Linked DNA regions of Moorella thermoacetica. The protein of the gene in region 2 interacts with the protein of the main gene of each other region in a pairwise test. Links are inferred from orthologs where the notes say so. Each region holds a gene or a part of one and is shown on either strand. Other genes may lie near its edges.

What was found.
Region 1: the proteins of lpdA (region 2) and pcrA interact in binary tests that used the Escherichia coli proteins (3 or more experiments, as listed by UniProt). The link is inferred for Moorella thermoacetica from one-to-one orthologs.

Annotation. Positions count from the first base shown.
Region 1 is NZ_CP012369.1:1,994,848-1,998,355, reverse strand. Bases 1-2,930 are described here. They hold pcrA (DNA helicase PcrA), read left to right. Parts: upstream 1-346; coding sequence 347-2,515; downstream 2,516-2,930. Other genes in these bases: ligA (NAD-dependent DNA ligase LigA), read left to right, coding at 2,672-2,930; MOTHE_RS09945 (hypothetical protein), read right to left, coding at 1-209. In the rest of the region: more of ligA, read left to right, coding at 2,931-3,508. UniProt on the Escherichia coli protein: A helicase with DNA-dependent ATPase activity. Unwinds DNA duplexes with 3'-5' polarity. Translocates on single-stranded DNA with 3'-5' polarity. Initiates unwinding more efficiently from a nicked substrate than double-stranded DNA.
Region 2 is NZ_CP012369.1:1,710,743-1,715,033, reverse strand. The notes cover bases 848-3,738. They hold lpdA (dihydrolipoyl dehydrogenase), read left to right. Parts: upstream 848-1,548; coding sequence 1,549-2,928; downstream 2,929-3,738. Other genes in these bases: lipA (lipoyl synthase), read left to right, coding at 3,134-3,738; glnA (type I glutamate--ammonia ligase), read left to right, coding at 848-1,333. In the rest of the region: more of glnA, read left to right, coding at 5-847; more of lipA, read left to right, coding at 3,739-4,024. UniProt on the Escherichia coli protein: Lipoamide dehydrogenase is a component of the glycine cleavage system as well as of the alpha-ketoacid dehydrogenase complexes.

The DNA.
Region 1 (3,508 bases), 280 kb from region 2 along the record:
GGCTCTCCCCGGGGCCGGGGATCGCCTGCGGCTCCTTCCTGTCCAGGTTCATCACTGCTGTCCTTAAAGAAGCCGAAGGTGCCTTCCGTCTCCTGCTGGCTACTGCTGACTTCAAGGAGGCAGGAGTCTACTTCCGGTTTTTCTTGACCTGGCGGGTCGTTGCTTAACCGGGCTTCCATCTTTTTAAGCCGGGTTTCCATCAGTTTCACCCCTCATTTTTCAACCTGCTGCATTATATGCATTACCTTCCTGGAAGGGGAAAAAGAAGGCCGTTTCCTTGCAGGTTTTTTGGCTGCCGGGGCGAATATAACCAGGGCTTAGGAGTGTGAAGGTATTGGCAGATTTTATGGCTTTACTCAATGGTCCCCAGCAGGAGGCCGTCAAGCACCGGGGCACACCCCTCCTGGTCCTGGCCGGAGCCGGCAGCGGCAAGACCCGGGTCCTTACTTACCGGGTGGCCGCCCTGATTCAGGAAGGTGTTCGCCCGGAAAACATCCTCGCGGTTACCTTTACCAATAAAGCGGCCCAGGAAATGAAAGAACGCCTGGAGGGCCTGGTAGGGGAGGCGGCCCGGGGCCTCTGGGTCAGCACCTTCCATTCAGCCTGTGTCCGCATTCTGCGGCGGGAGGCCCACCTCCTTGGTTATCGGCCGAATTTTGTCATCTACGATACCGACGATCAGCAGGCGGCCCTTAAAGAGGTCTTAAAAGAGTTAGACCTGGATGATAAAAAATATCCGCCTCGTTCCCTGGCTCAGGTCATTAGCATGGCCAAGAACGACCTTAAGACACCGGAGCGTTTCCTGGACGGCGCGGCCACCTTCCGGGAGCAACAGCAGGGGCAGATTTACCGCCGTTATCAGGAGAAGCTGCGGGAATTAAACGCCATGGACTTTGACGATCTTATCATGCAAACGGTCTTTCTCTGGCAGCAGAATCCCCTGGTATTACGTTACTACCAGCAGCGCTGGCAGCATATCCTGGTGGACGAATACCAGGATACCAACCACGCCCAGTACATCCTGGTGCGTCTCCTTGCCGGTAAAGGGGACAACCTCTGTGTCGTCGGCGACCCGGATCAGGGTATCTACGGCTGGCGGGGAGCTGATATCGGTAACATACTGGCCTTTGAGGAGGACTTCCCCCGGGCCCGGGTGATTCTCCTGGAAGAAAACTACCGGTCCACCCGGCCCATCCTCCAGGCCGCCAATGCCGTTATCCAGCATAATGAGGGGCGCCGGGAGAAACGCCTCTGGACACGGCGGCGGGAAGGAGAGCTGTTGCACCTGTACCGGGCGACTGACGAGCGGGATGAGGGGCGGTTTATCGCCGGCGAGGTTTACCGCCGGCACCAGCAGGAGGGGCGGCCCTTCAGCGACTTTGCCGTCCTCTACCGCACCCATGCCCAGTCGCGGGCCCTGGAAGAGGCCTTTATCCAGGCCGGTGTCCCCTACGAGATTGTCGGCGGCCTGAAGTTCTACCAGCGCAAGGAGATTAAGGATATCCTGGCCTATCTGCGGGTAATTGCCAACCCGGACGATAGCCTCAGCCTGTTGCGGATTATCAACGTCCCCCGGCGGGGTATCGGCGAGGCCACCCTGGCCAGGCTGGAAGCCGCCGCTACCAGTGAGGGGGAGAGCCTTTACCGGGTCCTGGAGCGGGTGGACACCATCCCCGGCATCCCGGCCCGGGGCCGGCAGGCACTGCGGGAACTGGTGGAAATGCTGGATAACCTTCGCCAGCAGCAGGAAAAAATAACGGTGACGGACCTGGTGGCTACCATCTTGCAAGAGACGGGTTATCAAGCAGAACTGGAGGCGGAGCGGACTCCTGAGGCCCAGGCCCGGCTGGAGAACTTGAAGGAATTCCAGACGGTGACCCGGAGCTACGACCAGGGGGCTCCGGAATCATCCCTGGGAGATTTCCTGACCCAGGTAGCCCTGGTGGCGGAGAGTGACACCTATAGCGGCAATGCCGCGGTGGCCTTAATGACCATGCATACGGCCAAGGGACTGGAATTCCCGGTGGTCTTCCTGGCCGGCCTAGAAGAGGGGGTTTTCCCCCATTTTCGCTCCCTGGACGACCCGGCGGAGATGGAAGAAGAACGGCGACTCTGCTATGTGGGCATGACCAGGGCCAGGGAGGTCCTGTATCTCACCCATGCCTGGACGCGTAACCTTTACGGTAGCACCATGAGCAATCCTCCCTCCCGGTTTCTGGATGAGATACCGGCCGACTTGATCCAGGGCGAAGGAACCGGCCTGCGGTCCGGGGTCCTTAGCCGGACCAGTGAGGAACGGGATGACCGGGGCCGATCAACCCGGCGCCAGCCGGCACCGGCAAGGAGCACCCGGGCCTCCTGGCAGGTGGGGGACAAGGTCCAGCATGACGCCTGGGGCCTGGGCGTCATAGTAAAGATCAGCGGCGAAGGCGATGATGCCATCATCAGCGTCGCCTTTCCCGGGCGGGGCATCAAGCAACTGGCCCTCCGCTACGCCCCGATTAGGAAGGCTTAAGTACGCGTAACCCTATGGGAGCTCTTTATGGAGACGCGCCGCTGCTATCCTGGGAAGTTCAGTTTTCAGGAGTTGGCAGAGAGCCGTTGGGTAACTATTTGCGTGGTGGGACATAGCAGCGGCTGCACAGGAAATATTATCTCCGGGGGAATAGGTATGGATTTAGCTGCTGCCCGGCAACGGGTGGAAGAATTGCGACGCCTGATCGAAGAACATAACTACCGCTACTACGTCCTCGACCAACCCTCGATCAGCGACCGGGAATACGACGCCCTGATGCAGGAACTCATAGCCCTGGAGGAGGCTTACCCCGAACTCCGGACCCCGGACTCCCCCAGCCAGCGGGTAGGGGGTGCACCCCGGGAAGAGTTCAACCAGGTGCGCCATCCCCAGGTACTGCTGAGCCTCAACGACGCCTTTAATGAAGGCGACCTGCTGGAGTTTGACCGTCGCGTCCGGGATTTGGCGGGCCGCCCGGTGGAATACGTCATCGAGGCTAAAATTGACGGCCTGGCTGTAGCCCTCACCTACAGGGACGGCCTTTTTACCCTGGGCGCCACCCGGGGAGACGGCCAGGTGGGAGAGGAGGTCACTGCGAATCTCAAAACCATTCCCGCCCTGCCCCTGCGCCTGCGCCGGCCACTGCCTTTTCTCGTGGTCCGAGGGGAGGTCTACATGCCCAAGGTCGCCTTTACCGCCCTGAATGCCGCCCGGGAGGAAGCCGGGGAACCCCTCTTTGCCAACCCCCGTAACGCGGCCGCCGGTTCACTGCGCCAGCTGGACCCGAAAATAACGGCCAGTCGCAGCTTGAGCCTCTTTGTTTATCAGGTAATCAGCCTTACCGGGGCGGAAGTTGCCACCCAGGCCGGGGCCCTGGACTTCCTGGCGGAGCTGGGCTTTCCCGTCAACCCTTACCGGGTCGTGGCCCCGGACATTCAGGCCGTCCTGGAGGAGGTAAAAGCCTGGACGCCGGAAAGGCGGGCGAGTTTACCC
Region 2 (4,291 bases):
GCACATGGTGGATAGCCGGGAAGCGATTTTACAGAAAGCTACCGACCTGGGAGTCAAGTTTATTCGCCTCCAGTTTACCGATATCTTTGGGGTGCTGAAAAATGTCGCCATCACCCTGGACCAGCTTCCCAAAGCCCTCAATAACGAGTTGATGTTCGACGGGTCCTCTATTGAGGGTTTCGTCCGGATTGAAGAATCTGATATGTACCTGCGCCCGGACCCATCCACCTTTACCATCTTTCCCTGGAAGCCCAATGGCGACGCCGTGGCGCGGTTGATCTGCGACGTTTATAATGCCGACGGCACGCCTTTTATCGGGTGCCCACGCGGGACCTTAAAGCGGGTTATCGCTGAAGCCGAGGCCCTGGGTTATACCATGAATGTCGGCCCGGAGGCGGAGTTTTTCCTCTTCCATACCGACGCCACCGGCCGGCCGACCCTGGAAACCCACGATCGGGCCGGTTATTTTGACCTGACCCCGGTAGACCTGGGGGAAGACGCCCGGAGGGATATGGTCCTGACCCTGCAGCAGATGGGGTTTGAAATCGAGGCCTCCCACCATGAGGTGGCTCCCGGCCAGCATGAGATAGATTTTAAATACGCCGACGCCTTAAGGACGGCCGACAATATCGCTACTTTCAAGTTTGTGGTGCGGACCATCGCCCAGCGCCACGGCCTCCATGCCACCTTTATGCCCAAGCCCATTTACGGCATTGCCGGTTCGGGCATGCACTGCAATATCTCTCTTTTCCGCGCCGGCCAAAATGCCTTTTACGACCCTGACGACGATCTCCAGCTGAGCCAGGTTGCCTACTACTTTATCGGCGGCCTGATAGCCCACGCCCGGGGCATGACGGCAATTACCAATCCCACTGTTAACTCATACAAGCGTCTGGTACCTGGTTACGAAGCCCCGGTGTATATAGCCTGGTCACCTCAAAACCGTAGCCCCCTGATCCGTATCCCCGCCAAGCGGGGCCTGTCAACGCGGCTGGAGGTACGCCATCCCGACCCCTCGACCAACCCCTACCTGGCCATTGCCGTCATGTTGAAGGCCGGCCTGGACGGCATTAAGAACCGTATCCAACCGCCGGCGCCCATCAATGCCAATATTTTTGACATGGAAGCGACTAGACTACGGGCCGAAGGTATCGACCTCCTGCCGGGCACCCTGGATGAAGCCCTGGATGCATTAGAAAAAGACCCCGTTATCCGCGAGGCCCTGGGGCCCCATATCTACCAGCGGTTCATGGAGGCGAAACGCATCGAATGCGAGGAGTACCGCACCCGGGTGCACCAGTGGGAAATCGAACATTACCTGACTAAGTTCTAACCCACATGGTCCTTTTCCCTACGGGACGGTGATCGTGCAGGGATACGCAGGTTAGCACAAAGGTGGTCATTCGGGCTCAAAAGTCCTTCATGATGGGAGCGAAGGGTGAGAGGTCATGGACCGGGTTAGGTGGAGCCATTGTTACCTTGCACGGCTCCGGTGGGTGTTTTTACAGGCTGGGATCGGCTAAAGTAATTGGTTTGGAGGGGTTTTCCATGAGTTACCAGATAGCCATCATCGGCGGTGGCCCCGGCGGTTACGTGGCGGCCATCCGGGCAGCCCAGCTGGGGGCGAAGGTAGTCGTAATCGAACAGGACGCCCTGGGCGGCACCTGCCTCAACCGCGGCTGCATCCCCACCAAAGCCCTGCTGGCCGGGGCGGCCATGGTCAGGGGCATCAAAGGGGCGGCTGCTTTTGGCATAGATGTAGAGGATTACCGGGTAGATTATGCCCGCCTGGCGGCGCGTAAGGACGCCGTGGTCAAGCAGCTTACCGGGGGCATCGCCTACTTATTTAAGAAAAACAAGGTCGACCTCATAAAAGGGCGGGGCTTTCTTAAAGGTCCTGGCCAGATCGAAGTGGCTACGGCCGATGGCACGATAGAAAACCTCCAGGCCGAAAACATCATCCTGGCCACCGGGTCGGAGCCGGCCCTGATTAAGGCCCTGGGATATAACGGCCGCACCGTGGTCACCAGCACCGAGGCCCTGGCCTGGACGGAGGTGCCGGCCGAGCTCCTGATTATCGGCGGCGGGGTCATCGGCTGCGAGTTTGCCACCCTCTTTGCCACTCTGGGGAGCAAGGTCACCATCGTCGAAATGATGCCCGCCATCTTACCCATGATCGACAGTGAGATCTCCAGGCGCTTCAGTATGCTCCTCAAAAAGACCGGGGTGGAAATAAAGACAAAGGCCCAGATAACAGAAGTCAAGGAAGCCGGCGGCCGGGTCCAGGCCACCCTTGCCGACGGCCAGACTATAAACGCCGATAAGGTTCTTATCTCCATCGGCCGCCAGTTCAATACCCGGGGCTTAGGCCTGGAAGATGCCGGCATAACCCTGGGTCCCAAGGGTGAAATCGTAGTTGACGAATACCTGCGGACCAGCGTCCCCGGCATCTACGCCATCGGCGACGTGACCAACAAGATCCAGCTGGCCCACGTAGCTTCGGCCCAGGGCCTGGCGGCGGTGACAACCATCATGGGCCGGCCGACGAAGGTGAACTACGACGCCGTACCTAGCTGCATCTACACCCTGCCGGAGATAGCCGGCGTCGGCCTGACTAAAGAGGCGGCCGAAGGGCGGGGCATGAAGGTTAGGGTCGGCAAATTCCCCTTCCAGGCCAGCGGCAAGGCCCTCTGCAGCGGCGAGACTGACGGCATGGTCAAGATAATCGCCGAGGCAGAGAGCGACCGGGTGGTTGGGGTCTTCATCATGGGTCCCCACGCCACGGAACTCATTGCCGAGGGTGCCCTGGCAGTCAATAAAGGAATAACGGCCGGCGAACTGGCGGCGACCATTCACGCCCATCCCACCCTGTCCGAGGCCGTTATGGAGGCCGCGGAGGCCGTACACGGGCTTAGTATCCATTCATAGGGGCTGGAGGGTACAGGCGAGGGCGACTCGTTTCGCGACGTAAATAAACTTTGCGCGCAGCCGATAGCTTCGCGGCGGTGGCTTAAGCAACTTAAGCGCCAAGTTTGCTAGCTTAAGCACCCTGAGCCCAGAGACTGCATCTTAACCCCTCAGAAGCCAACAAATAATCGCCTGATTTGGTAGGACCCTTTTTCGGAGGAAAACCATGGTTACTTCACCTTCAGGAACAGGGACGCGGCGGATGCCGCCCTGGCTCCATAAACGCCTGCCGGCTTCCGGGGATATAGAGGCCACCCGGCGGCTTCTGGCCGACCTGCACCTTAACACCGTCTGCCAGAGCGCTCGCTGCCCCAACCAGGGGGAGTGTTTCGCCAGCAGGACGGCCACCTTTATGATCTTGGGCAACACCTGTACCCGCAACTGCCGCTTCTGCGCCGTGGAACACGGCCAGCCGGAGGCCATTGATGAGGACGAACCCCGGCGGGTGGCCGAAGCAGCCCGGCGCCTGGGGCTCAAGCACGTCGTCGTTACCTCCGTCACCCGGGACGACCTGCCCGACGGTGGCGCCGGCCACTTTGCCGCCACCATTACTGCCCTGCGCCAGGCCCTGCCGGGGGCCTATATCGAGGTCCTCACCCCGGATTTCCGTGGTAGTCGTGCTGCCCTGGCCGCCGTCGCCCGGGCCAGGCCGGATATCTTTAACCATAACGTTGAGACGGTGCCCCGTCTTTACCCGGATGTCCGGCCCCAGGCCGATTACCGCCGCAGCCTTGACGTTCTAAAACAAATGAAGGAACTGGACGCGACGATCTATACAAAGTCCGGCCTGATGGTCGGCGTGGGGGAAAGCAGGGAAGAGGTCCTGGCAGTAATGGCCGACCTGCGGGCTGTCAACTGTGACATCCTGACCATCGGCCAGTACCTGCGGCCATCCCCCCGGCACTTGGAAATCAAAGAGTATGTCCCTCCAGAGACCTTTACCTGGTATGCCCAAAAAGGCCGGGAGATGGGCTTTCTCTATGTGGCTGCGGGACCCTATGTCCGCAGCTCTTATCACGCCGCTGAGTTTAGCGTGAAGATAGCCGGGGTAAAGTAAAGGGCGGCCACAGCGCATACCATACCTAAAAACAGGGCATCCCCTTGACAAGACCGCCCTTTTCGGGCATAATATATGGTGTCTAGCAGAAAGGGCTCGTAGCTCAGTGGGAGAGCACCTCCTTGACGCGGAGGGGGTCGCAAGTTCAATCCTTGCCGGGCCCACCATCTGAGAAGAAGACCTTTGCTTGAATGCAAAGGTCTTTTTATTGTCAAAAATTAACTTGATGCCAATTTCAGCCGTGGAGCAAGGCCTTGAAAATCCACG